Fulvivirga ulvae: one gene and its partner. The protein of the gene in region 1 interacts with the protein of each later gene in a pairwise test. Links are inferred from orthologs where the notes say so. Each region holds a gene or a part of one and is shown on either strand. Other genes may lie near its edges.

Evidence for each region.
Region 2: the proteins of def (region 1) and LVD17_RS10005 interact in binary tests that used the Escherichia coli proteins (3 or more experiments, as listed by UniProt). The link is inferred for Fulvivirga ulvae from one-to-one orthologs.

The regions. Positions count from the first base shown.
Region 1 is NZ_CP089981.1:1,604,114-1,619,808, forward strand. The notes cover bases 5,075-8,036. They hold def (peptide deformylase), read left to right. Parts: upstream 5,075-6,259; coding sequence 6,260-6,814; downstream 6,815-8,036. Other genes in these bases: LVD17_RS06800 (hemerythrin domain-containing protein), read left to right, coding at 5,075-5,793; ruvX (Holliday junction resolvase RuvX), read left to right, coding at 5,793-6,212; LVD17_RS06815 (methionine aminotransferase), read left to right, coding at 6,816-7,964; LVD17_RS06820 (amidohydrolase), read left to right, coding at 7,952-8,036. Also shown: LVD17_RS06775 (hypothetical protein), read right to left, coding at 1-154; LVD17_RS06780 (DKNYY domain-containing protein), read right to left, coding at 211-1,377; LVD17_RS06785 (co-chaperone GroES), read right to left, coding at 1,383-1,757; LVD17_RS06790 (DNA recombination protein RmuC), read right to left, coding at 1,771-3,075; LVD17_RS06795 (S41 family peptidase), read right to left, coding at 3,215-4,843; more of LVD17_RS06800, read left to right, coding at 5,053-5,074; more of LVD17_RS06820, read left to right, coding at 8,037-8,749; LVD17_RS06825 (hypothetical protein), read right to left, coding at 8,733-9,116; LVD17_RS06830 (T9SS type A sorting domain-containing protein), read right to left, coding at 9,119-11,347; LVD17_RS06835 (UDP-N-acetylmuramoyl-tripeptide--D-alanyl-D-alanine ligase), read left to right, coding at 11,520-12,803; LVD17_RS06840 (YicC/YloC family endoribonuclease), read right to left, coding at 12,826-13,704; LVD17_RS06845 (translocation protein TolB), read right to left, coding at 13,752-15,695. UniProt on the Escherichia coli protein: Removes the formyl group from the N-terminal Met of newly synthesized proteins. Requires at least a dipeptide for an efficient rate of reaction. N-terminal L-methionine is a prerequisite for activity but the enzyme has broad specificity at other positions.
Region 2 is NZ_CP089981.1:2,407,080-2,422,584, reverse strand. Bases 1-2,772 are described here. They hold LVD17_RS10005 (aspartate-semialdehyde dehydrogenase), read left to right. Parts: upstream 1-776; coding sequence 777-1,769; downstream 1,770-2,772. Other genes in these bases: LVD17_RS10000 (class I SAM-dependent methyltransferase), read left to right, coding at 1,846-2,772; LVD17_RS10010 (lamin tail domain-containing protein), read right to left, coding at 1-585. In the rest of the region: more of LVD17_RS10000, read left to right, coding at 2,773-3,027; LVD17_RS09995 (DUF2911 domain-containing protein), read right to left, coding at 3,388-4,521; glycerol-3-phosphate 1-O-acyltransferase PlsY, read right to left, coding at 4,705-5,352; LVD17_RS09985 (hypothetical protein), read right to left, coding at 5,450-10,249; prmA (50S ribosomal protein L11 methyltransferase), read right to left, coding at 10,395-11,246; tpiA (triose-phosphate isomerase), read right to left, coding at 11,246-12,007; ATP-dependent DNA helicase RecG, read right to left, coding at 12,060-14,153; gliding motility lipoprotein GldD, read right to left, coding at 14,188-14,799; gliding motility-associated protein GldE, read right to left, coding at 14,774-15,505.

The DNA of each region.
Region 1 (15,695 bases):
CATGGAGTTCGTACTTTTCAAGGGTATGCAGATCTTTAAGAAGGAAGTTCTCAGAGTTCAACTTTTTGAGTGTTTCAAACTCAAAGGTTTCGTCAAAGTTTCTGAGCCTATACTTCCAGCCCACCCGCATGGCATTAATTGATAGTCCTTGCATAAGTGTGAAAGTAATAAAGTGTCAGTAATACTCAACACCCTCCACGGATAAGTTGTTTATATTTTTTCATCCGTTATCTTGCCCCATTGATAAGTATGGTTCTTATCCTTGTAGAGTACACTTTTATCTGTATTAACCGGTTCAAATGTTTCTGCGTCAGCTTCTTTGATCACAATGCCATCTCCATAAACATTGTATTTGTCCTTAGAATAAAACATATGCTCAAATACCTCGAAACTCTCCGGGTCAGCGCCATCTATAACTCTGTTTCCACAATATACCCGGTTTTTATCTTTACTGTAATAATTCTTTACCACCCTGAAAGAACGTGAATCCACACCGGGCAATTCAACACCATCATAAACCACCTTATCATCAAACAGCAGGAAATTCTCCCCTAAAAAATTGATGCTATTACTATCGTAACACTTGAATGACACCAGCGAGTCGACCTCCACGCCATTAAGGTATTGCTGAAAGTCGTATATGCTGTCTTTATCTACGATGTAGCGTTCATCCACTTTTTGAGCTGTTGCAGGATCTATGGCAGATTCCCTAATGGAAAAACTTTTAAGGAGGTAAACTTTGTTTTTGTCTTTAGCAAAATGCCCATTAATAACTTCGAAAGTTTGATAGTCTACATCGACCTTTTGATAATTGTAAAAGTAGCTAGCATCATCCTTTGACCAATCCTGGTCTAATTTGACAAAGGTTTTAGGGTTTGCCTCCACTATTGCAAACATATAACGGCCGTCTGGCACCTTCTCTCTTAAATCATCGGCAATGTAGCGCACCGGAAGATAAACGCCATTTTTATCAAAACACAAAAATTCCTTAACCTTAAAAGTTTCCCGGTCCACCTCACCATCTATAATGTGGTCTTGATAAAAGATATGATCCTTGTCCTTTCCAAAATCCCTGTCAATTACCTCAAAGGAAGAAACATCGGCAGAATCAACCTTGGAATTTCCTAGCGCAAACCAATTCCCCATAGGACTATACCGAATCTCTCTTTTCAATTTTGAGTAGTAATAAGAATCAGACTTTTCCTTATCAACCGGCCCTGCAAATGGGCTACAGGCCTGACCGATGGCCGAAAAAATAAAAATCAGGAGATATGAAAGTGGAGAGTTTTTGAGCATAAACACTTTTTTAAAAATCAAATTAACCACCAGGGCCAATATAATGGCTGACAGATATGGGTAAGTAGTTAAATAATACATAGGGATTACAGGTTTTCTTCCCGCTCCAGCATAAGAATGGAAGCCTGTGGCACAATGAAGTATCTTTCATTTTCATACATGATCTCCACAGCGCCTTTCTGTAAAAATATGGCAAGGTCACCCTCTTCTGCCTGCAGCGGCAAATACCTCACCTGGCTCTCCTTGCCTTTCCATAGATCGTCCTCCTCGGTAGTGGGTATTGGGTATCCCGGGCCGGTTTTAATCACATAGCCGCTCTGGATCTTTTCTTTCTCCTGCACACCAGGAGGCAAAAATAAACCACTATTGGTTTTCTCTGCCTCTTTTTTGGGCTTGATCAATACTCTGTCTCCTACGACAATCAGTTTCTTCCACTTATTATCCGCTGTCAGCTTCTGCATTTTTTTAAGAACTTTATTCAGAATCACTTGCCCTGTCGATAAGTTTTTGATCCAGGATCTTACTGGTTTTCGCCCCCAGCTCCTTGATTTTGCTGGCCCTGTTCACCAGATTTCCTCTTCCCTCATACAGCTTTTTCATGGCCTCCCGATATACTTTCTGGGTTGAATCGAGGCTGTTACCAACCTTAACAAGATCTTCGGTAAAGGCTACAAATTTGTCGTAGAGGTCCCCACCCTGGCGGGCTATTTCAAGAGCATTCTGGCTCTGGTACTCATTCTTCCATATATTAGCTATGGTACGTAAGGTGGCCATTAGGGTAGATGGGCTTACAATCACTATGTTTTTATCATAGGCATCGTTAAACAACTGCACATCAGACTGCACTGCCGTACTGAATGCCGGCTCAATGGGCACAAACATCAAAATAAAATCAAGCCCTTTTACGCCATGCAATTGTTCATACTGCTTGAGATTCAATCCTTTCAGGTGATTTCTGATAGATAATATATGTGCCTTGAGATTTACCTCCCTGTCCGCCTCATCGCCTGCAACATACTTCTCATAGGCAATCAGCGATACTTTAGAGTCGATGATAATATTTTTATCCTCAGGAAGGCGGATGATCACGTCAGGCTGGAATCTTCTTCCTTCCTCGTTGGTAAATGATTCCTGTACGAGATATTCACGGCCTTTTTCGAGGCCAGATTTTTCAAGAATGCTTTCCAGAATAAATTCTCCCCAGTTACCCTGGCTTTTGGTATCTCCTTTCAGTGCCCTGGTCAGGTTTTCCGCCTCACGGGTCATTTGTTGGTTCAGTTCGCGAAGGCCTTTAAGCTGCTCACGAAGTGCTGTACTTTGCTCAAGGCTTTCCTTACTGTTCAGTTCTACTTTTTTCTCAAACTCCGTTATTTTTTCTCTTAAGGGGTTAAGCAGCTCTCCCAGGTTTATCTTGTTCTGATCGGTGAATTTTTTACTCTTTTCCTCAAATATTTCATTGGCAAGATTTTTAAACTCCAGGGAAAACTTCTCTTGAAGCTTTTCCAGCTCCTGCTTCTGATCGCGTAACTTCTCCTGCAGATTGCGGTAATCTGCTTCCGTTGATGAAAGCTTATTGTTCAAATCAAGCACAATGCCCCGCTCCGATAAAAGCTCCTTTTTAAGGGTATCAGTTTCGCGCTGAAGGTTAGCTACCCTCTCCTTTTCTACCTGTAGGGCAGCTTCTGAGTCTTTTGCTTCGCTCGCAAACTTAAATTTTGCAATCATCCAGACCCCAACTCCACCTATAACTATACCGCTTATTAACCAAATTATCTCCATACAAGACCAAAGATAATCAATTAGTAAAAGCATGGAATACATATCCCTTACATAATTAAGTAGTACCCTTCTGCAATAGAAAAAGCCCACCGACATTACGCCAGGTGGGCTTTTATAAATACAGTTTATATCCTATTCGCTAAAACTTAGCTCTTTCCAGGTTACCCGCTTCATCAAAAAGTTTAACAGCATGCTCCAGTATCTCATTGGTATGATTATATATCGGATAAAACCCTTCATTATTCCATATCTGCCTGGCAATCTGCGCTTTTACATGAAGTTTAAACAAATCCTTCGATTTTTCAAGATCTTTATAATTTGGTTTTACACCATTGGCTTTCCCCGCTTCTACCAGATCATTAAGCATTTGGCCAGTTACATTAAAATTATTATAGAATTCTTTGTAATCCATAGCATTCAACCTGACTTTATTCTTCGCCACATAGTTGAAAGTATATTCCTGTACTGAATTACTGGTAAAAAGTTTGTTCAAATAAGTTGAAGTAAGGCTTGTATCCAACGGCACAAAATAATCGGGCATAATGCCTCCTCCTCCATAAACTGTCCTGCCATGTGCAGTCTGATATTTCAATGAATCCGTGAACTTGATGCTATCAGCACTAAAAAACTCTCCGTGCTCGTAACGATCTACAATATCATGAGCGTATTCGTCTTTATCTTCATAGGGCTTCTGAATTGACCGTCCACTTGGAGTATAATAGCGAGATATCGTCAATCGCAGTTCCGAGCCATCATTTAGTTCCATAGGAGCTTGCACCAACCCCTTTCCAAAAGTTCTTCTTCCCACCACCAGGGCCCTGTCGTTATCCTGCAAAGCACCGGTAACAATTTCGGAGGCAGAAGCGCTGCCTTCATTGACCAGTACGATGAGTTCACCTTCTTCAAATTCTCCCTTTCGACTGGCATTAGCCTTGCTGTTGAACCGCTCCTGCTTACCTTTGGTATAAACAATAAGCTTGCTATCGGACAAAAATTCATCAACCATATTAATGGCATGGTTCATATACCCCCCAGGGTTTCCTTGCAGGTCTAATACCAGCTTTTTCATCCCTTGTTTTTTCAGCTTTCTGAGAGATGTTAAAAATTCCTCATATGTTGTTGCCGAAAACCGGCTCACTTTAATGTAACCAATCTCATCATCAATCATATAGCTGGCATCAACAGAATACTGAGGTATTTTATCTCTGATTATCGTAAATTCTATTGGCCCCTTCTTCCCCTTTCTTTTAACAGTAATAGTTACCTCCGTTCCTTTAGGACCCTTCAGGTGCTCCTGAACATCTCGATTAGTAAAGCCAACGCCTGCAACATCTTCTCCGTCTATCTTAATGATCTTGTCACCAGACATTACACCTACGGCCTCGCTGGGTCCCCCGCTCAATGGTGATACAACTACGATAGTGTCTTTAAATATATTAAACTCAACCCCGATACCCTCAAAGTTACCTTGCAGATCCTCATTAGCTCTGATCCTGTCCTCAGCTGAGATGTAAGTACTGTGAGGATCCAGTTTAGTAAGCATATTTTCAATGGCTTCTTCCACCAGTTCATCAGTATCTACCTGATCTACGTAGTTTCGATCGATCATAGATAGTACCTCCTTAAACTTCTGCATGCTGGAGTTAATGTCATTCTGCACTGGAGAGGAATCGGTGAATGTAGCCCCAATAAGAATTCCTGCGGCCATCCCTATGAATAAAATAATTGGAAGCCTGATCTGGTACTTTGAGTTATTATATTGATTCATTGATTCACTGCTTTACGATTTTCTATAGAACTAAAACAAAGAAAAATAAATTTCCTGAATTTAAATATATAGGATATTAACGGGACACAAACAATAATTGTTGACATACAGTACTTAACCTTATGACTTATGTCATGTTATTTAATAAATTACTTTAGGTTTCGTATATTTACATTGCAGTTTTTCACTCTATTTAGACAGCCTTAGCCTTGAATAACAAAAAGATTATAGAGATTGTAGACGATAATTATGTACATGCCTCTGTACTGTTCTATTTCGGTATAGAGTTTTACGACTATTCTCAAAAAACTCTTGAACAGGCATGCAGGGAAAGAGGATTAAACGTAAATGCTGTAATACAAAAACTGGAGTCTGTTTACCATTGCGTCGAGGAAAATCTCTCCTTAAGGGAATATCCTGTAGAACTTATAATAGAGTATCTGAAGCACACTCATTATATCTTCATTAAGCAAAAGCTGCCTTACATAGCCCGCATAATTGACAACTTCCATGCCGGCCATCCTGATTATGATTTTATTGAAAAGGATTTGAAGTTTGTTTTCCCACTTTTCGTTGAGGATTTCATTCATCATATTTACCAGGAGGAAGACACCCTTTTTTCGTATATCTCTGCTCTATACAAATTCACTAAAAACAACTGCAACATTTCGCAGGTCTTTTATCTTATGGAGAAGCATTCACTTCAGAGGTATGCGGTAGAGCACAGCGAGCATGATGATGAAATGAAAGGTATACGCCGGATCACCAATGACTACGCCTACGATAAGCAAACGCCATTGCATGTCAGGATTATCTATGAAGAACTAAAAGATCTTGAACGGAGCCTTGTCACACACGCCAAGATTGAAAATGACATCTTATTTCCAAAAGCACTTATGCTGGAAAAAGAGGTGAAAGCACGTTTCAGGGAAACCATCAGGTTTAACTAGTGGGTAGGATCTTAGGTATAGATTATGGCCTGAAGAGGACTGGTATCGCCACTACTGACCCTATGAAGATCATTGCCTCTCCACTTACAACAGTTCCCACAAAGGAAATTTTTGATTTTTTAACAGATTACTGCTCGAAAGAGCCTGTGGAGAGGTTTGTAATAGGCATGCCCAAAAACCTCCGGAATGAAGACACTCATGCCACAGCAGCTGTTACAAAATTTATAAATAAGCTTAAGAAGCTCTTCCCTGATGTGGGCATTAATGAGGTGGATGAACGATTTACAAGCAAAATTGCATTCTCTGCAATGGTGGAGGGCGGCATGAAGAAAAAGGACAGAAGAAATAAAGCCAACATCGATAAAGTAAGCGCAGCTGTGATTTTGCAATCCTATCTGGATTGCAACCCCTCTTTTTGAAAAAATATATTAATTTTGAATGAATTATAAGGAAACTTGAACAGTAGATGATATATCCTATAGTAGTATACGGAGATCCCGTGCTAAAGAAGAAAGCAAGGGACATAGAGAAAGGTGAGATAGATGTCAAACAGCTCAGTGAAGATATGTTTGAGACCATGGAAGCTGCAAGTGGTATTGGAATAGCAGCCCCCCAAATTGGAAAAAGTCTGAGGATATTTGTAGTGGACGGACGTCCTATTGAGGATGAAGATATGGAGGACTTTAAAAAAGTATTTATTAATCCGCAAATACTGGAAGAGACCGGGGACGAATGGGCTTTTGAAGAGGGGTGCCTTAGTATACCAAACATCAGAGAAGATGTATTCAGAAATGAAAGGCTCACCATACGCTACTTTGATGAAAACTGGGAGGAACATGAGGAGACGTATGATGGTATGAAAGCCCGTATCATTCAGCATGAATATGACCATATAGAAGGAATCTTGTTTACGGATCATCTTTCACCTCTAAAGAAGCGTATGCTAAAAGGAAAACTCCAGAACATAACTAAAGGAAAGATGAAAGTGGACTACAGGGTAATACTCCCTGCAAAAAAATAATATGCCAAAATTTAAATCTAAACTTCCGGATGTTGGCACGTCAATTTTTTCAGTAATGTCTAAAATGGCACAGGAGCATAGTGCCATAAACCTTTCGCAGGGCTTCCCTGACTTTGAAGTGTCAGGAGACCTGATCAGGCTTGTTAACAAATACATGTCAAACGGCTTCAATCAATATGCTCCTATGCCCGGTATTCCGGCCCTGAGGGAGCAAATAGCTTCCATGCTTAAATACCGCTTTAATTACCTTGCCGATCCCGAAACTGAAATCACAATCACTTCTGGAGCTACTGAGGCCCTTTTCAATACCATTACAGCACTGGTTGCTCCTGATGATGAGGTCATTCTTTTTGACCCGGCTTATGACAGTTACGATCCTGTCATCAGGTTATGCGGAGGTGTGCCTGTCCATCTTACACTTAAACAACCTGATTTCTCCATTAACTGGGATGAGGTGGAGAAAAATGTTACAGCCCGCACAAGAATGATCATGATCAACACCCCCCATAACCCTACAGGATCGGTATTAACAGGTGAAGACATGAGGCGGCTCGATAAAATAGCCATGAAACACCCTGATCTGCTCATTTTGAGCGATGAAGTTTACGAGCATATCATATTTGATAACTTCACCCATGCAAGTGTACTCCGGTACCCTGCCCTTGCAGACCAGAGTATCGCTGTTTTTTCTTTTGGAAAAACATTCCATGCCACCGGTTGGAAGGTAGGTTATGTTGTTGCTCCGGCCGGTATAATGGCTGAAATCAGAAAACTCCATCAGTTCGTAACATTCAGCGTCAACACGGCAGTCCAGCTGGCGATTGCCGAATTTCTCAAAACAGAGAGCAATTACACCCAACTTCCTGCTTTTTACCAGCAAAAAAGAGATCTGTTCCTCAATCAAATAAAAGACTCCGGATTTACGGCTATACCTTGTCATGGGACCTACTTTCAGTCACTCTCTTATAAAAACCTTTCTGATCGCCCTGACACAGAAATGGCCGAATATCTGACAAAAACACACAGTATAGCGTCTATACCCATTTCAGCGTTCTACAAAAACCGCAGGGATGACAAATTATTAAGATTTTGTTTCGCCAAAAGCGAAGAGACCATTGAAAAAGCAGCCAGGATCTTATGCAGAATTTAAAAGTAACACTTATACAATCTCCACTCTACTGGCAAGACCCCGATGCCAACCTGGCCATGTTTGAAGAAAAGATCTGGCAGATCAATGAGGCCACAGACCTTATCATATTGCCAGAGATGTTTAGCACCGGGTTTTCTATGCAGGCTGAGAAGCTTGCCGAGCCTATGAACTTCAGGGTGTTTAAATGGATGAAGCAAATGGCTGAACAAACCAAAGCCGTAATCTGCGGCAGTTTTATAGCCAAAGAGGATAACAAATACTATAACCGCCTCATATGGATGAAGCCTGATGGGCAATATAGCAGCTATGACAAAAGGCATCTATTCCGAATGGCTAATGAGCACGAGCATTATTCGGCGGGCAAAAAAAAACTAATCGAAACTTTGAAAGGATGGCTCATTTGCCCCCTAATCTGCTATGACCTCCGTTTCCCGGTTTGGAGCAGAAATGTACCTGAAGGAGCAACCGGCCAGACAAGCTATGATTTGGCCATCTATATAGCAAACTGGCCTGCCCCCAGGGTTAACGCCTGGGATATACTTCTAAAAGCCCGATCAGTGGAAAATCTATGTTATACTATAGGGGTGAACCGCATCGGCACTGATGGCAATCATGTGGATTACAATGGCCATTCAGCTATCATAACACCAAAGGGTGAAAATCTATATGAGGCCGAAGACAGGGAAGAAATTCGAACCTTCTCACTGGACCCTGCAGAGGTCACTGGCCTGAGAGAAAAATTTCCGGCGTACATGGATGCTGATAAATTTACGATCCATCATTAAAAAAGTCTGCCAACTTTTGTTGTTGCGACCGATCACTACTGGTTAACCTGTCCTTGAAGCGTATCATGATTTTATCCATAACTGCATGACTGCCCCGGTAATCAATAACAGCAGATGACTTCCTCATGGCCGTGTTTAATATTTTCAAAACACCGCCCGGCTCAGGGCCCTGTTCAGCTTCTATTTGAATAAAGATCTTGTCGGCCATTTCCATAGCTCTTATGGCAGTTTGGATTGTCGTATTATCTGAATAGTTGTCTACATCAAACAAGGATACATGGGGTAGCCAGCTCCTTACCTTGTCGATAGTGTCATTTTTGAAATTAAACTGATCCTTAATGATCCTTATGTGAAGATATAAATGCACAATTAGTTAATAACTACGAACCTTTGATGGATGTAATCGCCATCACCAACCGTCAAAATAACAATGTATATTCCTGGATGAAGCCCCGTAACCGGAATAGATTTTACAGTATTTGCGGGCAGATGAAAGCTGTTAGCCACTTGCTGCCCCAGTATTGAAATAACAGTAGCTGTACCTGAAATTTTAGAACTAACGTTGATAGATTGTGTATTGGTTCGAATTACAGGATTTGGAAATATATCCAGGTCAAAACGGTTAGTATATCCCGCCAGAGCATCTGAGTTCCTCAAAATGTGTAATCCACCTTGTCCGGTACCTATGATCAGGCTTGGTTTGTCCTCGTTAAAAAGGTTAGCCACAGCGGGATACAATTTACCTCCTAGGTTAAATACGGATGGTTTCTCATGGGGTGACCACACAATTTCTGTTACGCCTTCCTCCGGCTGATCAATATGCTCCAGAAAGTTATCGTAAATAGTAAGGCTACCACGTTTATCCCCTGCAACCATATCCGGATTACCATCACTATTAAGATCCGCTACGGCAACGCATAGATCCAGTCTGGAAGTGCTGAAATCAAAGCCGTAAAACGTGTCGTCTTCCTGATTAAATTGAGGTGCATTCCTTTCTCCTGAATTTTTGTAATATTCTAATTTGCCGGTGCTCTTTCCCACAAGGATATCTACCAAACCATCCCTGCTGATATCATATACTTCAAAATTTTCATCAAATCCTATATTAGGGAATAAAATGTGCGCCTCTTCTTCAAAGTTAAATTTATCATCTCCCTGGTTAAGAAGGTAATAAATATTTGTGGAGAAGTTATAAAGCTCCGTGCCGCTAAACACAAGATCAACCCGATTGTCTCCGTTGATATCACGAAGTTTTGGTTTTAAATTAAATATATTGTACAGCGAAAAAAGCAGGTAATCTTCACTTTTCAATTCGAATGCGGGCTCATTGGCGGACCCGGTATTTTCGTAAAGAAACAAGGTGGAATTAAAACCCGGCGCACTCTGATTGGTATAGCTTGCAAGGATCATATCAAGATCTCCGTCCCCATCATAGTCTCCGAATGCGGGCGATGCATTTTCTCCAAGATCAATGGTTTGGTGTTGGAGAAAATTGCGTCTCAGCAGGTCAAATTGAGGATTGCTATCGGAGCCCCCATTGCTATAGAGCCAACTGGAAGACTGGAAATTTACAGAATTAGAAACATTGCTGGCAACATTCGGAGATACCAGCATATCTCTAACCCCATCAAAGTCAACATCCTCGTAATAGGCCACCGGAAAAAATAACATTGATGCGGGGTTACTGCCATTTGGAAAACTGGAATTTGCGGAATTAAAAGAAGGCGATTCATTTGTTCCTTCATTTTCCATATAAAAGAGATTGGCACAAGTCTCTTCCGATATTAGCATATCATAATCTTGGTCATTATCATTGTCAAATAATAATATCGACTTACCTCCCTGATGCTCTTCCCTGCCACCCGAATTGGCACAATCACTTCCATTAAAGGCAAATTCTCCACATTGACACTCCTGTAAGCCACCCCAGACCTGGGTTATGCGCTCAAATTGAAGGGAGTCGCAGTTTCCGTCTCTTTCAATACTTAGATTCTTGTGATATTCAACAGTTGAAGAGCCACTTGCCCTAAACATCAAAATATCAAGATCCGAGTCTCCATCCAGATCAATAATTGCAGGTATGTCAGAAGAGTTCATCTGCATATTAATGTTTGAGGTAAAACCCCTAGTCTTTAAAAAATACTGTTCATTTCCTGTATTATCTTTCCCTGTAACATAAGGGCTCCAGGCAAGTGTCCCGCTTTGCGAGGTTTCATTAATGAATATCCGAATACCAAATGTATGACTGGTAAAAATGTCTTTTTTGCCATCGCAATTGAAATCCCTCAACAGCATCCAGTTTTTCACTTCTTCAGGGAAATAGAAAGCGTACTCGGGCGCATAGGAGTAGGTTTTGTCCACATTAAGAAAGGGGTATATTTTATGGGCACTTCTCTCAAATACTACCAAATCCTCATTTCCGTCTCCGTCCAGATCCATTGTGCTGTATTGCATACTGTTAAGTCCACCTGTCCAGGGCAGATTTAATATTTCATCACCTTCCTTTACAGATACCGATTGATCTAATGTATAAACAAATTGGGCATAGATAGATGCAGGTATGTAAAAGGTGAGCAAAAAAATGCAAAGAAATTTCATAGGACATGATTTTGAACATGTAACTTAACGGAGAATCGCTTCTACGGGTTCGTACATATAGAGTTTTTCCCTGAATGTACAATTACCCGGTTGCAAATACGGCAATATTTTTTCTATTAACACTACTCTTGTTTATGACACACGCTATATTAGCACTTATAAGATGATACTCATGATCGAAACCATTTATAACCACTTTTTAGCAACCAGAAAGGTAAGCACTGATACCCGAAAAATTGAAGACGGATCTATTTTCTTTGCATTGAAAGGGCCTAATTTCAATGCTAATGAGTTCGCTGAAGAAGCATTGGAAAAAGGTGCCTCGATGGTTGTAATTGACGAGGAAAAATACAAAAACGATGAACGGATCATATTAGTTGAAAATGTACTTGAAACACTTCAAAATTTAGCCCGCCACCATAGAGACCGGCTAAATATCCCTGTTATTGGCCTGACCGGATCAAACGGGAAAACCACTACAAAAGAGTTGATCAATGCCGTTATAAGCAAATCATATCGTGTATTAGCCACAAAAGGCAACCTTAATAATCACATAGGTGTCCCGCTCACATTGCTTTCGATCACTGAACAGCATGAGGTTGCTATCATTGAAATGGGGGCAAATCATATTGGGGAAATACAGCAACTATGTAGTATTGCCAAACCAACACATGGCCTTATTACCAACATTGGCAAAGCCCATCTTGAAGGGTTTGGAGGTTATGAAGGTGTAATCCGTGCAAAAAGCGAATTATATCATTATCTGATTAAAACTTCGGGGGTGGTTTGGATCAATTCAAAAAACGACGTGTTGAGCAATATGGCCAAACGCTTCCTCAATCCATTATTCTATCCTCAAAAGGGTGATTATTATCACTGTGAATTTATAGATGCTTCACCTTTTGTAGAGCTTAAAGCTGAAAACCGGGAAATCATAAAAACCAATATTATTGGGAAGTACAACTTCGAGAATATTGCAGCTGCTCTCTGTATAGGAAAATATTTTAATGTCCCTGAAAAAGAAGCAAATCAGTCCATAACAGAATATGTGCCACAGAATAACAGGTCACAAATTGTTAAGAAAGGAAATAATACAATTATCCTTGATGCCTATAATGCCAATCCCAGCTCCATGGCTTCCGCCCTCGAAAACCTGGCTCAGATGAAGGCTGAACATAAAGTAGCTATACTCGGAGATATGAAAGAATTAGGTCCTGAAAGCATTGCCGAACACGAAAAGCTAGGTGCCGATCTTTCAGGCAAACATCTTTCCGATGTTTATCTCTGTGGGGATCTTATCCAATCAGCCCAAAAACATGTGCCTCACGCTAAATATTTTAAAAATAAAGCTGACCTGATAGAGGCCCTAAAAACTCACCGCTTCGATCAGCATGTCATTTTAATTAAAGCTTCCAGAAGCCTTGGTTTAGAAGAGGTAGTTGAATTTATTCAATAGTACTTATTATACCACAACCGGTTTAAAGTACATTCAGAAGCTGTTCTTTAATCTTCTCTAGTTCTTCCTTCATAGATACTACATGTTTCTGAATATCAGCATCATTAGCTTTTGAACCAATGGTATTGATTTCTCTTCCTATTTCCTGGGATATAAAGCCCAGTTTCTTGCCTAATGAGTTTTTATCAGAAAGCACCTCATTGAAATGATTCAGGTGGCTGGCCAGCCTCACTTTCTCTTCCGTTATATCAAGCTTTTCGATATAATAGATGATTTCCTGCTCAAGCCGGTTTTTATCGAGGCCTTCTTCATCTACAAATTTTGTAAGGTTCCCTTTAATCCGCTCTCTGATTTTCTCTACTCGTTTAGGATCCAGCACTTTAACTTCTTCCAGACTTTTGCTTATTGAGTTGATGTAGCCTGAGAATTTTTGCTGAAGTTCGGCTCCTTCTTTTTTCCTGAAAACGTCACAGCTATCAAGTGCCTGTTCTACCAGGGCTCTCAAGCTTAACCACTCCTGTTCGTCGACCTCTTCATTTTGATCTGTGATCATTACATCAGGTGCACTTAGGGCCAGCTTAAACAAGTCCTGGTCAGAAGCTATTACTCTATCTGCAAGTCTCTTTAGCTTGCTGTAATATTGCACAAACAGGTCTTCATTATATCGCTGTTTAAGCTCTGTTTCTTTTTCATTGACATAATCAATGCTTAACGAAACTTTACCCCGTTGCAATTTATCTGAAACCAGATTTCTTAACTCAATCTCTTTTTCAGAAAAAGCCCTGGGTAACCGAAAGTTAAGGTCAAGATATTTAGAATTAAGTGTTTTTACTTCGATGTTAATGGTTACCTCATCAGTTGAAAGATGGGATGAACCATAGCCTGTCATGGATTTTAGCATATATGGCTATATGAGTTTTTAAATAAAGATGAACAAAAATAGCTGACTTAGAAGTCGTATCCTAATGTCAGGTGGGCTCGTGGACTGCCAATGTCATAGTTATCAACAGGCCAGGCAACATCCAGTTTAATATAGTAGCCTAAAATTATTGTTCTAAAGCCCGCTCCATAGCTGTAGATCCAGGGGCTTCTGTAGTTTTTCAACTCAATGATAAAATTACTTTTTTCACGTGCTGCAGGGTCTTCCGGGATAACTTTTGTACTGATAGAATTGTCTTCTCTAAATGGAGATTTTCCTGTCCAGGCCGAGCCAATGTCAAAAAACCCAATAAACTGCAGGTTTCTAAAAAAATTAGAGGTAATAGGTCCACTACTCAATGCTCTGATCAGCGGAACCCGTAGTTCTGCATTGAAGAGCAAGGTATTCCTTCCATACAAGGCTCCATAATCAAAACCCCTCAAATTGGTAGCATACTCAATAAACAGGAGATCGCTGTTATCTTTTTCAGCATTCGGTTTCAACGGATTGTTAGTACCTTCGGTGTTCTCATCAAAAAACATCCAATTATCCATGCCCCCTAATAAATATTGTTTAGGTGATTTGCCAAAGAAAGATCCATAATACAACCTGCCTGCGAGTACAATTTCTTTATATATCTTCTGATAGTGCCTAAAGTCGGCCGAAAGATTGGTAAAGCTCTTATTCTGATCAGTCAACCCCTCATAATGCTTCAGTCTTACTTTAGCACGACTGCCTTCTATCAGATTCATGCCGTTGATGATGGAGTTGTCAAAAACCAACTCAACGGTGGCACCCCCATACTGCTCTGAAGATGAGGGACTAAACATCGGTGTAGGAGTACTGCCAACCAATGTGGGTTCGAGGTTTTCGAATCTTGTGACTGCATAAAAGGGTTTCAGCGCTATGCGTGTTTTAGGATTAAAAGGATAGGCAGCACCAAGCTCAAAAGCATTCTTACTATATTTATGCAGCATCTCGGAATCTCTGAAGATCACTTCCCTGTCATACCTGACACTATAGTCGACACGATTCTTTAAATATTGATATTCGGCAAAAATATCTCCGCTACGCAAATCTACCGTAGCCATTATTCCTCCGGAAAACTTATGATTTTCAAGCATGTCATTCATCTCTGTTTCCATCAGTATGCCAAACCCCCTCAAAGGATCAATAACCAGCGAAGTCACTAAATGATCTGTGCTGAACCGGGTATCATAAGGAAAAGGACCACTAATTTTATTTCCCTTTCGCAGCTTTCTATATTGGGCAAGGAACGAATCTTTCTGTTCCTCTTTCAAGATATCTGTATCGAAAGTGTAATTATCCGTATTGATGACTTCTTCCTGCTCTTTTTGCTCCTCAACGTCAAACTGATAATTATCTGTATCTATGAATCCTGCTTCTGTTATAACTGTATCCTGCTTCTGTTCTTCTTTCTCTTCACGGGCCTCGGCCAATCTCTGTTCTACAATTTCCTTGACCGTAAGTGCCTCCTTCTTTTCCTGGTTTCTCTTTAGCCTGAACGCTTTTGCTTGTAAGACCTGCTGCCGGGTAGTTAATGGTGTGAATATCTGTTGATCATAATTGAATTCGGGATAGTAATATATGTAATCCTTGCCATGACTATCCATTACAAAGGCAAGTTTTGAACTTCCGAAATCAATATCATAGTTTTCTATACTTGAAGAAAAATTAGTCACCTGGGTATAAATTCCGGTCGACAGGTTATATGAAAAAAGATTGGTAATACCTTTTTGATCACTGAGATAAAATAACCGCGATGAACTCAAAGCCAGGGGTTTCACATCTCGACTTATTGTATTGGTCACTCTGTGAAGTACATTTTCCGTAGTATCAAGGTTATAAAAGAAAAGATTGAAGTTATCCCCTACTGTCTCAAAATCTTTGGTTCTGGTGTTTAATGTATCTGATACCCTGTTAGAGCTGAAAACTACTGTATTCGAATTTGG
Region 2 (15,505 bases), 810 kb from region 1 along the record:
TCGTGTACTTGTATGTTCTACTTTAAAGCCAAAATGTGAGCCGGTAGTAAATTCTTTGTCAACCGCTGTACCAATCATCACATAGGCAAATCCGCCCGACGGATCGGCTTCAAGTTCCCACTTCCCTGAAGTATCTCTGGTGACTCTTATATTCACCATATAACCTGAAGCAATTGAAGGGTTTGGGTCAGCGATCAGCGGGGTGGAGGAGCCGATTTTAAACAGATCAATGCCATCGTCATTTCCTGACTCTCCAAGGCGAATAAAATAGCCGTCAGCGGTGGAGCTCAAATCACTGTTATCGCAAAAGAGATAAATTTCCGTATTATTGGAGCCACTTGGGGAAGCATCATATCTGGCTGTAAACTGCCAAACTACCTTTTGTTGATGCATATCGGGCAGATTGCTATTGCTAATCCATATTGTTGAAGAAGCCGCCGGGCCCTTGCTTTGTAATTCGCCATTTTGGACCTGAAAGTCAGCCCCGTCACCTGATTTATTTGAACTATTCCATACCGGATCTGCAATAAAATCGCCATCAGTAAAGTCATCAGTAAACTGCGACTGGCATGGAAACTTGACCAAAAAGAGAAAAAGAACTACTAAACAGAGCTTATAATAATCTAACAAGGCAATTAATTCATATTAACAATAGCTGTAAAAAACAAAAATAGTATTTTTGAGTACATATTTATGTTAACATGAAACTGGTATGGGATCTATTTACTGATGAATGTGTAATCATATCATTTTCAGCCAATTAAATTATTATTAAAATGAAACTAGCTATTGTAGGAGCAACAGGCCTAGTGGGACAGGAAGTTCTGCAGGTAATCGAAGAAAGAAATTTTGAATTTGATCAGCTGTTTTTGGTAGCATCTGCCAAATCGGTTGGTAAAACTCAAACCTTCAAGGGTAAATCCTACAAGATTATTGGCATGGAGGATGCCATTGCTAGTAAACCGGATATTGCCATATTTTCTGCAGGAGGAAGTACTTCACTGGAGTGGGCTCCTAAATTTGCTGAAATAGGGTGTATCGTAGTCGATAACTCATCAGCATGGAGGATGAGCCCTGACCACAAACTTATTGTGCCGGAAATTAATGCTGAGGTGTTGAGAATAGATGACAGGATCATCGCAAACCCTAACTGTTCAACCATACAAATGGTTATGGCTTTGGCGCCATTGCACAAGAAATATGGTGTAAAAAGACTGGTTATATCAACTTATCAGTCAGTTACAGGTACCGGTAAAGCTGCCGTTGACCAGCTCATGAATGAGCGGAATGGCGTGGAAGGGGAGAAGGTCTATCCTCATAAAATTGATATGAACGTACTGCCTCACATTGACGTTTTTCTGGATAACGGATACACTAAGGAGGAGATGAAAATGGTTAATGAAACAAGGAAAATACTTGGTGATGACAGCATTGCTATTACCGCAACCGCTGTACGTTTGCCTGTAATGGGTGGCCATTCTGAATCGATAAACGTTGAATTCCATAACGAATTTGACCTGGAAGAGGTTAAAGAGCTTCTGAATCATGCTCCTGGGGTTGTGCTTCAGGACGATGTGAAAAATGCTGTTTATCCCATGCCTCTTAATGCCCATCGTAAGGATGAAGTGTTTGTAGGAAGACTTAGAAGGGATGAGTCGCAACCAAATGCATTAAACATGTGGGTGGTAGCTGATAATCTGCGGAAAGGTGCCGCTACCAATGCTGTTCAAATAGCAGAATTTCTTGCGGCGAACAACCTTGTTTATTAAATAAAGGAATAATTTTATCAGATGCCGTTCCCGCATTGCGGGAATGGCATTTTTGCTTCTACACTGTACGTTTTTAATGAAGGAACTGCTCAAGCCGGAAATACAGCGATTCATCAAGGCCCATGAAAATGATGACCCGGTGACTCTTATTTTCAGGCATAGGGATATCCATGGTGTATCAATAAAGGTAATTGCTACCCAAATTACGGCCCGGAAAAAGGCGAAGACGAAGCTGCCGGAATGGTATGCCTCTCAGGGTGTGATGTTCCCTCCAACGATCTCCATGGAGCAGTGTTCATCAGAGGCTACCGCTAAATATAAGGCATCTATAGTTAGTGGCAAATCGCTCATTGATCTCACAGGAGGTGCGGGGGTTGACACCTACTATTTGAGTAAGAGCTTTGAGAAAGTCACTTATGTAGAGCAAAATGAAGAGCTTGCCGCAATCACATCTGATAACCTGTGTTCCCTTGGCGCCACAAACATTATCTGTAAAAATGATAAGGCAGAGAGTTTTTTGAAACACACACCTAAGGTTGATGTGGTTTATCTCGATCCCGCCAGAAGGGATGAAAATGCGCAAAGGGTATTCAGGTTTGATGATTGCGAGCCTGATGTAACTACAATTTTGCCAGACCTGTTGTCCAGGGCAGACACCATCCTGATAAAAGCCTCTCCGATGCTGGATATTGAGAGCTCTGTCAGAGACCTGAAATTTGTGCACGAAATCCATATTATTTCCGTGGAGAACGAATGTAAGGAGGTGCTGTACCTACTGCGTCAGTCTGAAGGAGATAACCCCTTAATCCATACAATCAATATCCGGAAAGTAGGGGAAAGGCAAAGTTTCAGTTTCCAAAAATCAGCAGAAATAAGCGCACAGGCGGAGTATGGACTTCCTGATAAGTTTCTTTACGAGCCTAACAGTTCAATTCTTAAAGCAGGCGCATTTAAGAGTATTGCCGGGGTATATAATATAAAAAAGCTGCATGCCCATACACACCTCTACACCAGTAATGCTGAAGTGACAGATTTCCCGGGTCGCAGGTTTCGTATAATAGATGTAGTTCCTTATAATAAAAAGGCGGTTTCGAGTTATTTATCAGGCAAAAAAGCTAATGTCTCTGCCAGAAATTTCCCTGATGAAGTGCATGCCATCAAAAAGAAACTTGGCTTAAAAGACGGTGGCGACATATATCTTTTTGCCTTTACGGATAAAGAAGAAAATAAAAGAATAGCTATTACCGAAAAGCCTTAGGAGAAGTATTCCATCAAGAGGTATAATATAAAAAATAAGGTGCCTGAGATACCATACAGCTTAATTACCTTTTTCCTATTCTGGGTATCCTCCCACCAAAGCATTACCCAGGGTTTATAGAGACCAATGGATAAAAAAATAAAGCTCATTATGGCTAAAACAAAAAAAAGACTGGTAAGCAACTTCATCTACGCTCCGTTTCATTGACAACCCCGAATGACGGGGCAAAAACAAAACGAAAGTACGACGCTTATACAGTAATTACAAGAGTAGGAATTGCCCGTATTTTTTTAAATTTAAAAACTGCGGAACATTTTCTCTATGCAAAAGTCTGTAAGAAAAGTTCCGCAGCACGCAATGTTAATTGAAGTCCTTATTGTCCTCAAGGGTTTTGATATATCCTTCCAGAAAGACTTTGCTAGTTTCAGGAGCCCTTGCAAGTGCTTCTCTTTCAAATTTCAGTGCTTTCTCATATTCACCAAGGGCAGAATAGCCCCGGGCCAATCCATGAGGAGCGAGCCAGTGGTCTTTCCATTTCTTGCTGGCCCTCTTAAATACTTCAAGTGCCTCTGTATCTTTATCCTGCCCAATTAACTGACGTCCGTAAGTATAATAATCCGCCACGGCAGCATTAGGATCTTCCAGAGCTTCGTTCATTATTTTTGCAGCCTCATCATGCTTTCCCATTGCAGTCAGAACCATTGATTTCGTCTGCAATGTCCTGAAATTCCTCTCACTAAAAAATTGACCTTCAATGGCGGTATTAGCCCAGTTTAATGCTTCATCGAGATGGATCTTATTTTGAACGAGGTATGCTACCGCTGCTGTCCAGTTAGTAATTGCAAAACCCTGGCTTGAATGAAGTTCATTTTTTAAATTTTGATAGACCAGCTCAGGGGTATCGAACTCCGCCTTAAACGGTATTCTTTTTTTCTCCCAGTCCAGGGCTATCACTGCATAGCTCTCGGTGACCTCCACAAAATTATAGGTAAGCAAGGGGGTGCTTTCATGGTCTTCCCATTTTACATTTACCCTTAGCGCATCATCCTTCTCATCATAAAAATAGCTTCCCCAAACTTTTGAATTCTTTGAAAAAATGATGGTTACCGTACCATCTTCTGCAATAGCCATATGCAGCCCGTACTTACCTGCTTTAAGGTCCTTTCCTTCTATTTTAAGGTCATGGCTAAACTCGATGGTTGTATTTTCGTTGGCACCTGCACGCCAGGGAGCTGCCTGGGAAGTGCCAAAGCCCAGATTGTTAAAGCCATAAGGCACCAATGTGCCCCATACCTTCCCTGTACGGTCTTCGCCCTGAGGACTGACTACATTAGGTCTTGAATAATTGATCGTGACACTGGATATACCTACCTGCTGCGTTACCTCAGCGGCCGGACTAACCTGCGGGAGAGTGACGCCCTGGCCCATGGTGGTACTGTGTAATAAGCAGATGCTTAACAGCATCATAAGAAATGGTAAAGTTTTTGATCTCATGGTTAATTAATTAAGAGGTAAAAAGATTGATTAAGTAGGTTCTGACGATCAATCCGGTTATACGGACTACAGCCCGGGAAGATTTCCAAATTATTTAACTGCGATCATAAGTTGGATAAAAGGCTATTTTCAGACAGGAAGGGGAAATAAAAAAGGGCAACTAATTGCCCTTTTGAAAACACTTTAATCTTTTTTAAACCTTATCAGGTAGGTCTTATTTTCCTCCCCTTCTACTATCCGCCTGATGTTTTTATTATGTGTCCAGACTATAACAATGAACAGGAAGAAACCAAATATCACCAATAGTGGCTCATTGGTCTTAAATCTTGGCACCAGTAAAAGCAGGGCCGGAAAAGATAAGGCTCCAATGATTGAAGAAAGTGATACATACTTGGAGATGATCAGGGTGACAAGAAAAACAACTATACATAATAGGGCAACTTCATAATGAATAGCTATCATCATACCCAGTAATGTGGCTACACCTTTACCCCCCTTGAAGTTAATAAATACCGAAAAGACATGACCGATAACAGCCACCACACCTAGTATTAACTTAAATGTTACCAGGTTTTGCTCTTCTATAAAATCCAAATTGAGCAATATTCTTGCAAGTGAGGTAGCTGCCATACCTTTAATGATATCACCAAGCATAACTATTGTACCGGCTCTTTTTCCTAAAACCCTAAAGGTATTTGTAGCACCAGGATTTCCGCTACCATGTTCTCTTACATCTATTCCATGTACAGATTTACCGAACCAAACGGCAGTGGGTATTGAACCAAGCAGGTATGCTAAAATTAATGCTATTCCTATTGCAGCTATTTCCATATTTTTTAATTAGGTCAAAAAAAGGAAGCAAGCGCATAACTCCTTCCTAACACAGTTAGTTTCAAATATAAAGAATTTTTTTCAGGTGAGGGAATTATCAAAACCCATCATCGTCATCCTCAAATCCATCATCTTCCTCAGTACCGCCAAAACCATCATCAGGAGTCTCGTCTACAACTTCCTCTACCTCTGAATCCAAGTCGTAAAATTCATCTATTCCATAATATTCTAACCGGAATCTGTTGATAAAGTTCAGTGTTTCGGCTTTATCTGCAGGAGCGAAGATGAGATCGCCGATTTTTGCCTTAGAGCCATTGCTCTTTTTACTGATGACATCGTTGTAGTTTTCATTGGATGAATAAGTCAGAAGTCTGTCGTCTTCCAGGCTAAAGAAGAACCAAGATGCAGGCGAAACCTTGATAAAAACGTTGAATATTGTTCCTCCGGCTTCATTCTTCTTTATTTCCATAAATCCATCAAAGGCACCATTAACATCAATTCTCTGGATATTGGACATACCCAGTTTACCTTCGCTGTAAAAAGCTTTATGGTCCGATGACCATTTAAGGTCAACATTAGTAAATACCAATGGCACCGCAGTCTCTTTAGCAAAGCCCCCCAAAGGAACATACTCCTGCAATGACAGTTTTTCATATTCTCTCGCCGGCCTCTCGCCTATAATCTCTGCCAGCTTATATATCAATTGGGTTTGATCACCAAGGCCTTCCGGCGCACCCAGGTTTTTAACCACATCAACAATATCCCTGGCCATTATATCAAATGCCTGTGAAGGTACCGTTGAAAGATTAATGGCAAGCAGGCTATTGAGATTGTACTCATTCCTGTCAAGGTTGCCATGTCCGAGCACAGCCGCATTTATTGAGACATCTTTGGTAGGTCTCATAAAATTAACGGGACCTTCAAAACGAATATCTTTGGTGTCCTGGTTGTAACGATAAATTTTGCCTGATAGCTTCTTCCCCGTCATCTTCAAAGTGTCTTCTATGGCATATTCATTGCTATTCTTGTCGAAATACAATATTCCTGACGGCACAAAGAAGTCCTCGTCATCGGGAGAGTATTTCTCATTTATAAAAGTGCTGTAAAGGCTATTGTCACCAGACGAAAAGTACAGACCTGCTTCCAGCCTTCTGCCTTCTTCAGTAACAGAGTTGTCAAAGTTTATCATCACATCACGCTGGTCACCGGAGCTGGAGTGTTGTATCCAGGTATTAAAACCTGGTTCATGCAGATCAAGTTTTATGTAACCGTCAAGCTGCATCGCCGGTTTATGTGCGTAAAGGATCATATCACCTTTGTAAAACATACCCGGAGAGATCAGAATGTTTTGCGTTTCACTCACAGAACCATTGGCTACAGTATGTTGCTCGAACACCTCTTTTCTCCTTGAACTGGCTACCTGCATGGTTTCCAGATGAAAATTCTCCATCTTGATAGGAACGGTGTCATTCAGAGAGTTAACAAATTGATAGGTTGCATAGCCTGTAAATTCATTTCTGGATTTAATGTCAATTACACCTTCCGTAAGCCTGTGATACTCATTCAGGGTATCCAGAATAATAGTCGTGTTTGTGAGTCTGCCTATTTTAGAATTCTCCAAAATGAGTACTTCATTGTTTTCCGGAGTAATTTTGGCATCCGCAACCACAATATAAGGTATCCCGCTAACCTTGAGCTCCAAAGTGTTAATATCATAAACAGCTTCTGTTGCATTAAACCTAAGGGAATCAAGATCCTCACGGGTGGTATAGAAGTAAGAGCTTTCCAAAGGAACATCATCAGGTTTTTTCATGGTGATCTTCTCTTCATTCAGGTCCCATCTGGCCTGAGTAATTGAGGTTTTAAACTGCGCATATGGAAACTCCAATGCCGCCTGACCTTCTACCTCCGGGCTAATATCAGCGTAGTTTTCGTCAAGGTTGAACCGCAAATAGACATCATCTCCGGCAAGGGCAGGCTTATCAGGGTTGTCTGATTTCAGTTCAAAATCCGCATGCCTGGCAGAAAAGCGATCATGCTCAAAGGTAATCCTCTCAGATATTGACTCAGAACCACGGGTAAGGAGGGTACCGGAGCCATATACACCATGATTGGACACTATTGCAGTACCATCAAGAGACGCCGTTTCGTTATAAAACTGGAAAGGTTCGTCGAGGTTGCTTATATACATGCTGTCTTTCTTTGGCAACCACTTCATATCATAATTCTTTACAGACGCCTGCGGAAAGAGCACTCCGTTGTATTCCTGCTCACGGATCTCTACATAATCTCCCTTGGTAACTACTGAGTCCGGATAGAATACAAAATCCTCTGATACCAGGGAAGTGGTTAAGAAATCAATTCTACCATTACCCCTAAGCCCGTGCTTGTTTAGATTTAGCTGGTTGTAAAACTTTCCTTCACCTTCATATAATGTATACCCTTCAGCAGGCACTGCATGCGTGAAACCCATTGAGTAGTCGCGTTGTACCCGCAATTTCTCTTCAAAAGTCGGGAACATACCACTGGATACGAAAGACCCTTCAAATCCAATGGAGGCAGGATCTGAGCCGCCCAAACTATCAATGCCAAAAGGTGGTACCAGAAAGTACATAGACCTGTCGTATACTCCTGAGAGTACCTCCTTTCTATCAAAATATACAACTGCGCCTTTGCCAGAATCGAACTTCGGATAATTAGGAAGACTCTCCTTACCTGATTTATTGCCCGGTTTATTTATAAAGAGCGTTCCTGACGATGCCTGTAGGTTATTGGCAACACCGCCGTCGGTTGAGGAGTCTGATGACACAAGCGCGTTATCGACTTTACGCCTGCCAGACCTGCCCCGGCTGTTTTCATCCTTTACGTAGAACTGGATGGAATCAATTTCATTGAGATAAATAAGAAAGCTGTCATACTTAAAAGTAAAATCACGCCCTATGTATTCGAAATTACCTGCACTTATCTTACCGTTAAATTTGAAGTCCCTGTCACGCATTAGTACTATTTCACTACTATCGGGCTTGATCACCACATTCAACGAATCACTAATCTTAAAACCATCCACACCCCGGATCTTAAACGTACGTTCTTCAAAGTTTAATGTTGAGTTTGGCCTGTGATGAATCACTGAACTAATAACTATGTTGTCAAAATCTTTTTTCCCAAATTTTGAATCGAATAAATGCGTGCCTTTCTCCTTAACAGTGATCAGACCTTTGTTGGTATCATAGCCAACAAGTCCTTTTTGTGCAAGATGCAACATAGCCCCCTTAAGTACTTTTACATCTTTTTTGAAGTGTCGTGCAAGCTGGTCAACATAAAACTGCTCCTCATTATTCTTCCTGGAATAAGACACTACCAACGCCAAAGGGTTAAACGGATATATTTTGTCGCCCAAACCCCGATAATCTTCAACATTATAATGATCTGATGACTCAAAGTGCGCAGGAACAATCCGTCTTCCTTCAAGTATTGAGGCATCAAGTGTGGCAGAATCAAGGTGCCATCTAATAATATCCGCCGTAAAATCCACATTAAAATATGTAGTTGTATAAGGTGTATTGCGGAAACCTCCCTTATCTTTTTGTAGTACCAGGTATTTTTTATTGAAATCATACTTAACCCTTACCGCGGGATGGTATATGGAATCATTCCCCTGGTATATCACAATCGACGCTCTGTCTGCAGTAACGGTGGAGTCGGAAAATTCAAATATTTTAGCTTTTGCTTTAAATTTTTTTGATGCTTTGTCGTGGACTTCGATTTTAGAAAGCTCTCCCAGTACGGAGGAGCTATATATCTTTCTGCCATTTAAAGAAAAACCCCCATTATAAATCAGGTCTTTCCCAATATTGCTAACCTTTATATTGCTGTAGTATGACATGAACCTCGGGTATCTGGCATCGGTGGTTGTATCATGTCTTACACTTTTATATTCAAAAACACCTTCAACAGGATCGGGCAGTTTTCCTTTATATGTAAGTTTTGCCGCCTCGGCCTGTAGTGCAGGTTTATTCACATCAAAGCTATATGTGCTTAGCTGGCAGAAAACCGAATCAGCACCCAGACCTGTCATTGACCAGTCAAATTTGCCTCCATCGCCGACAAACTTGTTCTTCAGTATAAGAAATGATCCTTTAGTATTTTCCAAAAAAACAGAATCGTAAGGTGTTGAGAAATTTAAGGTAGCCTTTTCAAAATTGATCACGGGACCGCTGATCGCCGGCAGGGCAGGCCCACCTCTTATGGCCTCCACCATTTGCTGGTCTTCCGTTAATTCATCTTCAGGGTCAGGTCCTTCATCCCAGTCATCATCATTCCATTCCGTATCCCAGTCGTCATCTGCAGGCTCTTCATCCCACTCGTCAAAATACTCGTCATCCGCAGCTGCATCATCCACTTCGTCTACTACAGGCTCCTCTTCCACCTCGATCGGTGAGGGGTCTTCCACATACTCCAGGTTATATTCATCGTTGCTGACAAATAAACGGTTTGACCGGGCATGGAAAAGCGCACGGTGCTCAAAAAAAGACTTGGTTACTTGCAGGTATTGCAGCAGCTCGGCAGATGTATGATTAGCAATTACTTTTTCGGTGACATTGAGGTAGCTGATCATCTTCTGCGCATTGACCCCCTCGGTATTTACTGCATGTGCAATAGCCTCAAAATAGGCTGAATAGATCGTTTTATTTCCTCTTCTGTTGTTCATCAGTGACGCAACCTGCGCTATCACCTTATCCTGCTGATCCCTGGCAAGCCGCACCCACGCCATTTGAAATTCGTCACTGATGCCCAAAACCTGACGGGCTCTTTCGTCATTGAGCATCACTCTTACCGTATCCTTTGGGACAGCAGGTCCGGAGTTGCTTTGCGAGAAAGCATTAAAGCTCAACATGCAGAGCAGAAAAAATAAGTATCTAAAAGTTTGCCACATGATCAATCCCCTGAAATTCCTAAATTATTGTGAATAAACCAATTGATGATGATTACTTGTAAACACAATCGCTAACGAAAAAATTAAATGGAAGGTACTTTTTCTATTACGTTTTCTCAAAAACCAACGATGACCAGTAGTTTCGGCTCGACCTGCCCAATAATTGAAGGCCATACCTTGCAGCCTCATCCTGTAAGTCCTGATCATCCGAATCGTAGAACCCGCTAAGCATAAGTACACCCTTTTCAGGCAAATATGCCTGGTAGTGTTTTATCTCATCAAGTAGTACGTTTTTATTGATGTTGGCTAAAATGATATCAAAATGCCCTTCCAGATGTAGCGATTCAATGGTTCCTCCAAAAACACTGACATTATTGCATTGGTTCAATTCTACATTTTCAGGGGCATTTTCTATGCTCCATGAGTCAATGTCGTAAGCTATTACTTCTTTTGCCCCAAGCTTGGAAGCCATAATAGCAAGTATTGCAGTACCACAGCCGGCATCAAGTACCCGTTTGCCTCTGTGGTCGTGCTCCATCTGGTTCTTTAACATCAGATAAGTAGTGGCATGATGACCGGTGCCAAATGACATTTTGGGAGTGATGATGATCTCGTATGGATATTTCTCCTCTATCTTGTGAAATGTGGCGCGAACGAGACATCTATCTTCAACAATGATAGGATCATAGTTTCTCTCCCAATCTTCGTTCCAGTTCTTCCTCTCTACCTCCTCAATGGTATACGATAATGGTGTAAGTTTAGCATACTTCGCAACCAGATCCTTCACATCCTGCCCGGAAAATTTCTCAATTTCAATATAGCCCTCAACACCATCTTCTGTTTCCATCATGGAGTTGTAGCCAAGCTCGCCAAGCTCGGCTATTATGATTTCGGAAAAATCTTCACTACATGAAAATTTAACCCCTATAAACTCTGCCGGAAGTTTCTCTGCCATCATTAAAATGACTTTACAATATCGGTAAAATCCCTTGATTTTAAAGAAGCTCCGCCAATCAGGCCTCCATCCACATCTTTACAGGCAAACAGCTCCTTTGCATTATCCGGCTTGCAGCTTCCTCCATAGAGTATAGACATGTTTTCAGAAATTTCCCCGCCGTATCGCTCGGCTATAAACTCACGTATGGTCGCATGCATTTCCTGGGCCTGATCCGATGAAGCAGTTTTTCCCGTTCCTATTGCCCAGATAGGTTCATACGCTATTACTATTTTGGAAAATTTATCGTCGTGCAGATGAAACAGGCTATCTCCGATTTGATTACAAACGTACTCCTTGAAAAGGCCGTTTTCCCGGATCTCCAAGGACTCTCCACAACAAAAGATGGGAGTAAGATTATTTTCCAGGGCCAGGTCCACTTTTTTGGCAAGCTGTTTATGACTTTCGTTGAAGTACTCTCTTCTTTCACTGTGTCCAACTATAACATACTGCGCACCAACAGAGGCCAGCATACTGGCAGAAACTTCTCCGGTGAATGCACCCTGGGCATTATCATTACAATTTTGAGCACCCAGGTGGAGTTTATCTACACCAGATATCAATTTCTTTACCTGAGTTAAGTGAATAAAAGGGGGAGCTAAAATAATATGTACATCTCCTCTTACCTCATCGGCTACCATATTCACGATCTCAGAAGTAAGCTTCAACCCCTCATCGAGGCTATTATTCATTTTCCAGTTTCCGGCTACAATTTTTTTTCTCATAGTTAGTGTACAGTTTTTTGTGGACACACAAATATAGTATTTAAAATGTCTTTTAACTGATCCTGCTCCAGTTAACGGCTGTTTTGCGCATAGACTCGATCTGGCTCCGGATATTCCGGTTATCAGGATGGGATAGTTCCGGGTCAGCATCCAGCAGAGCAATAGCCGCCCCTCTGGCTGCCTGCAATATTTTGCCATCCTTTCCCAGGTCAGCTATCAGCAAATCAAGCACCCCGCTTTGTTGTGTGCCTGTCAGATCTCCGGGACCGCGCAATTGCAGGTCAGTATCTGCTATTTCGAATCCATTATTGGTTCTCACCATGGTCTCAAGCCGCACTTTGGCCTCTTTACTGAGTTTATAATTGCTAATAAGTATGCAGTAAGACTGGTCGGCACCACGCCCTACTCTTCCGCGAAGCTGGTGCAATTGTGCTAGACCAAACCGCTCGGCATTTTCTATGACCATAACTGATGCGTTAGGCACATTTACACCTACTTCTATTACCGTGGTAGCCACCATGATCTTAGTTTCTGCCTTTACAAACCTTTGCATTTCATAGTCCTTGGCATCGGGTTTCATTTTACCATGTACTATGCTTACAGGAATATCCGGAAAAGATCTGCAAATGCTTTCGTAGCCATCCATAAGATGCTTGAGGTCCAGTTTTTCTGACTCTTCAATTAATGGGTAAACGATATATACCTGTCTCCCTTCTGCAATTTGCTCTTTGATAAAGCCATTTACTTTCAGCCGGTTTGCATCGTACCGATGAACTGTTTTTATTGGCTTTCTTCCTGCCGGCAGCTGGTCAATCACTGAAATATCCAGATCTCCATACAAAGTCATGGCAAGTGTGCGCGGAATAGGGGTGGCGGTCATCACCAGCACATGCGGATAAACATCACGGTTCTTCTGCCATAGTTTGGATCGCTGGGCTACCCCAAAGCGGTGCTGTTCATCAACCACAGCCAATCCCAGGTTTTTAAATTGTACAATATCCTCAAGCAGGGCATGTGTACCCACAATAATATTCAGGTCTCCCGATTTAAGGTATTCGTGTATGATTTTCCGCTCACTCTTTCTGGTAGAACCCGTGAGTAAGGCAATGGTAATACCCATGCGATCGGCATATTCCTTCAGGCCCTGGTAGTGTTGCGCTGCCAATATTTCAGTGGGGGCCATCATTACTCCCTGAGCCCCTGAGCCTACCACCAATAACATGCAGATGAAGGCCACTATGGTTTTCCCACTGCCCACATCACCCTGAAGCAGCCGGTTCATTTGTCGCCCCGACTTCATGTCATGGTAAATTTCCTTTATTACCCGTTTCTGCGCATCTGTCAGGTCAAACGGCAGGTGTTCTTTATAAAATCTGGTCAGAAGCTCGGTATCATGAAAAACCTGACCTTTAAACTTGTCAACTCTTGCAAGTTTCAGCTTTAACAGGCGCAATTGTACATAAAACAGCTCTTCAAACTTTAACCTGAAGCTGGCCTTTTGCAACAGTTCATTGTTCTGGGGAAAGTGGATATTGAACAAGGCCTCTTTCTTTGAAAGCAACCTGTAGTCTATCAGTAGCTGCTGTGGCAAGGTCTCCCTAATCCTGTGCTCGGCAAGCTGAAGCAGCGTTCTTTGAAGCTTTGAAATAGCTTTGCTGTCCAGATATTTCTTCTTAAGCTTTTCAGTGGCAGGGTATACAGGATGCAAATAACTGGAATCCTCATTTTGATGTGTGAGCACTTCAAATTCGGGATGAGCAATATTAAGTTTGCTTCCAAATGCCGTGGGTTTTCCAAAAACCATGTATTCAACACCGGGTTGGAGCTTTTGTAGTACCCATTGCACTCCTTTGAACCAAACAAGCTCAATTTCGCCTGTTTCATCACGTAAAAATGCTTTCAGCCTTCGCTTGCGTGGTGGGCCTGCCGCCTCTATATTACGCACCCTCCCTTTGATCTGAACATAAGGCATAGTGCCATTCAACTCATTGATCGGGTAAAATTTAGTGCGGTCTTCGTACCGGAACGGGTAGTGCTGAAGCAGGTCCCCATAAGTGAATATATTGAGTTCTTTATTAAGTAGTGCCGCTTTTTGCGGGCCGACTCCTTTGAGGAATTCTATCTTTGTATCAAAGAATCCTTGCATACCCGCAAACTAACCAAAAAAATTCTTTAACTGCTTAATTTCTGCTGCTCCCCTTCAGGTCGTTCCATTTAAGGGTATTCATCATATGAACAATATCCACTTTCACATATTCAATAGCTGGTTGCAAAGAGTCATTCTGTACCTGTGTATTGAAGTAAAGTGCGCCTCGCAGGAAATTTTGCGTAGAATCTGTCGAAATAAATTGAAACTGGCTGGGCACTTCGCCTTCCAGTTCAGCATAAACCACCGTTTTGCCTGATGGCGTTTTTGATATAGCCTCATCAATGGCCGAAGCTTTGATCTGGTGCTTGGCGGTGAGGAAATAGGCATCATCAAAATATTCCTTCAGCGAGTCCAGACTATTGACGGTCTTATAAGTTATGTGTATGTCCGCTTTAAATTGCGGATAATAGATCTCAACCCAATACTTGTCTGAAATCCAGGAGGAGTCCTTAAGCAGCCGGGCATGTTTTGAGTATTCAAAGTGATAGGGCAGGGTATCAGGCAGTGGCTGATAGGCATGCTCGGGAAGGATAAAGCGATTATACCCTTTAGGCTTCGGTGCATAATCAGACTCACAACCCCATAAAACTAAAACTATGAAAAAAGCCAACCACAGTTTAGTTATAATCTCCTGTATCTTCATCATTTTCGTTTATAAAGACCCGCACCTTTTTAATACGCTTATTATCCACAGCTACCACAGTGAAAACGTACCTCTCAAAATACACTTTTTCTCCGGCAGAAGGAAGCTTTGTATTAATTTCCAGCAGCAGGCCTCCAAGCGATTCACTCTCCCCCTTTACTTTTTCAAAAGTATTCGGGTTCACCTCCAGTATCTTGCAGAAATCATTGAGCGTGGTCCTGCCTTCGAAAAGGTAAGTATACTTATCAAGTTTGCTATATGCAATATCTTCATCATCAAACTCGTCATTTATTTCACCCACTATCTCCTCGATGACATCCTCCAGGGTGATCAGACCGGAGGTACCTCCGTATTCATCAACAACAATGGCCATATGCACCCGCTTCTCCTGAAAGTCCTTTAATAGTGCATCAATCTTTTTGTTTTCAGGAACAAAGAAGCCCTGCCTGAGCAGCTTACACCAGTCAAAAGACTCATCCTGATCAACATGTGGAAGCAAATCCTTGATATAAAGTACTCCTTCGATATTATCTATAGTGTCAGAATAAACCGGGATACGGGAAAATCCTGACTTATTAATCTTATCCATCAGGTCATGGAAATCCATCTCTATGTCAAACGCCGTAATGTCCATCCTTGATTTCATTACCTGTTTAACCGTGAGTGTACCGAAGTTAACTATACCTTTCAGAATATCCTTTTCTTC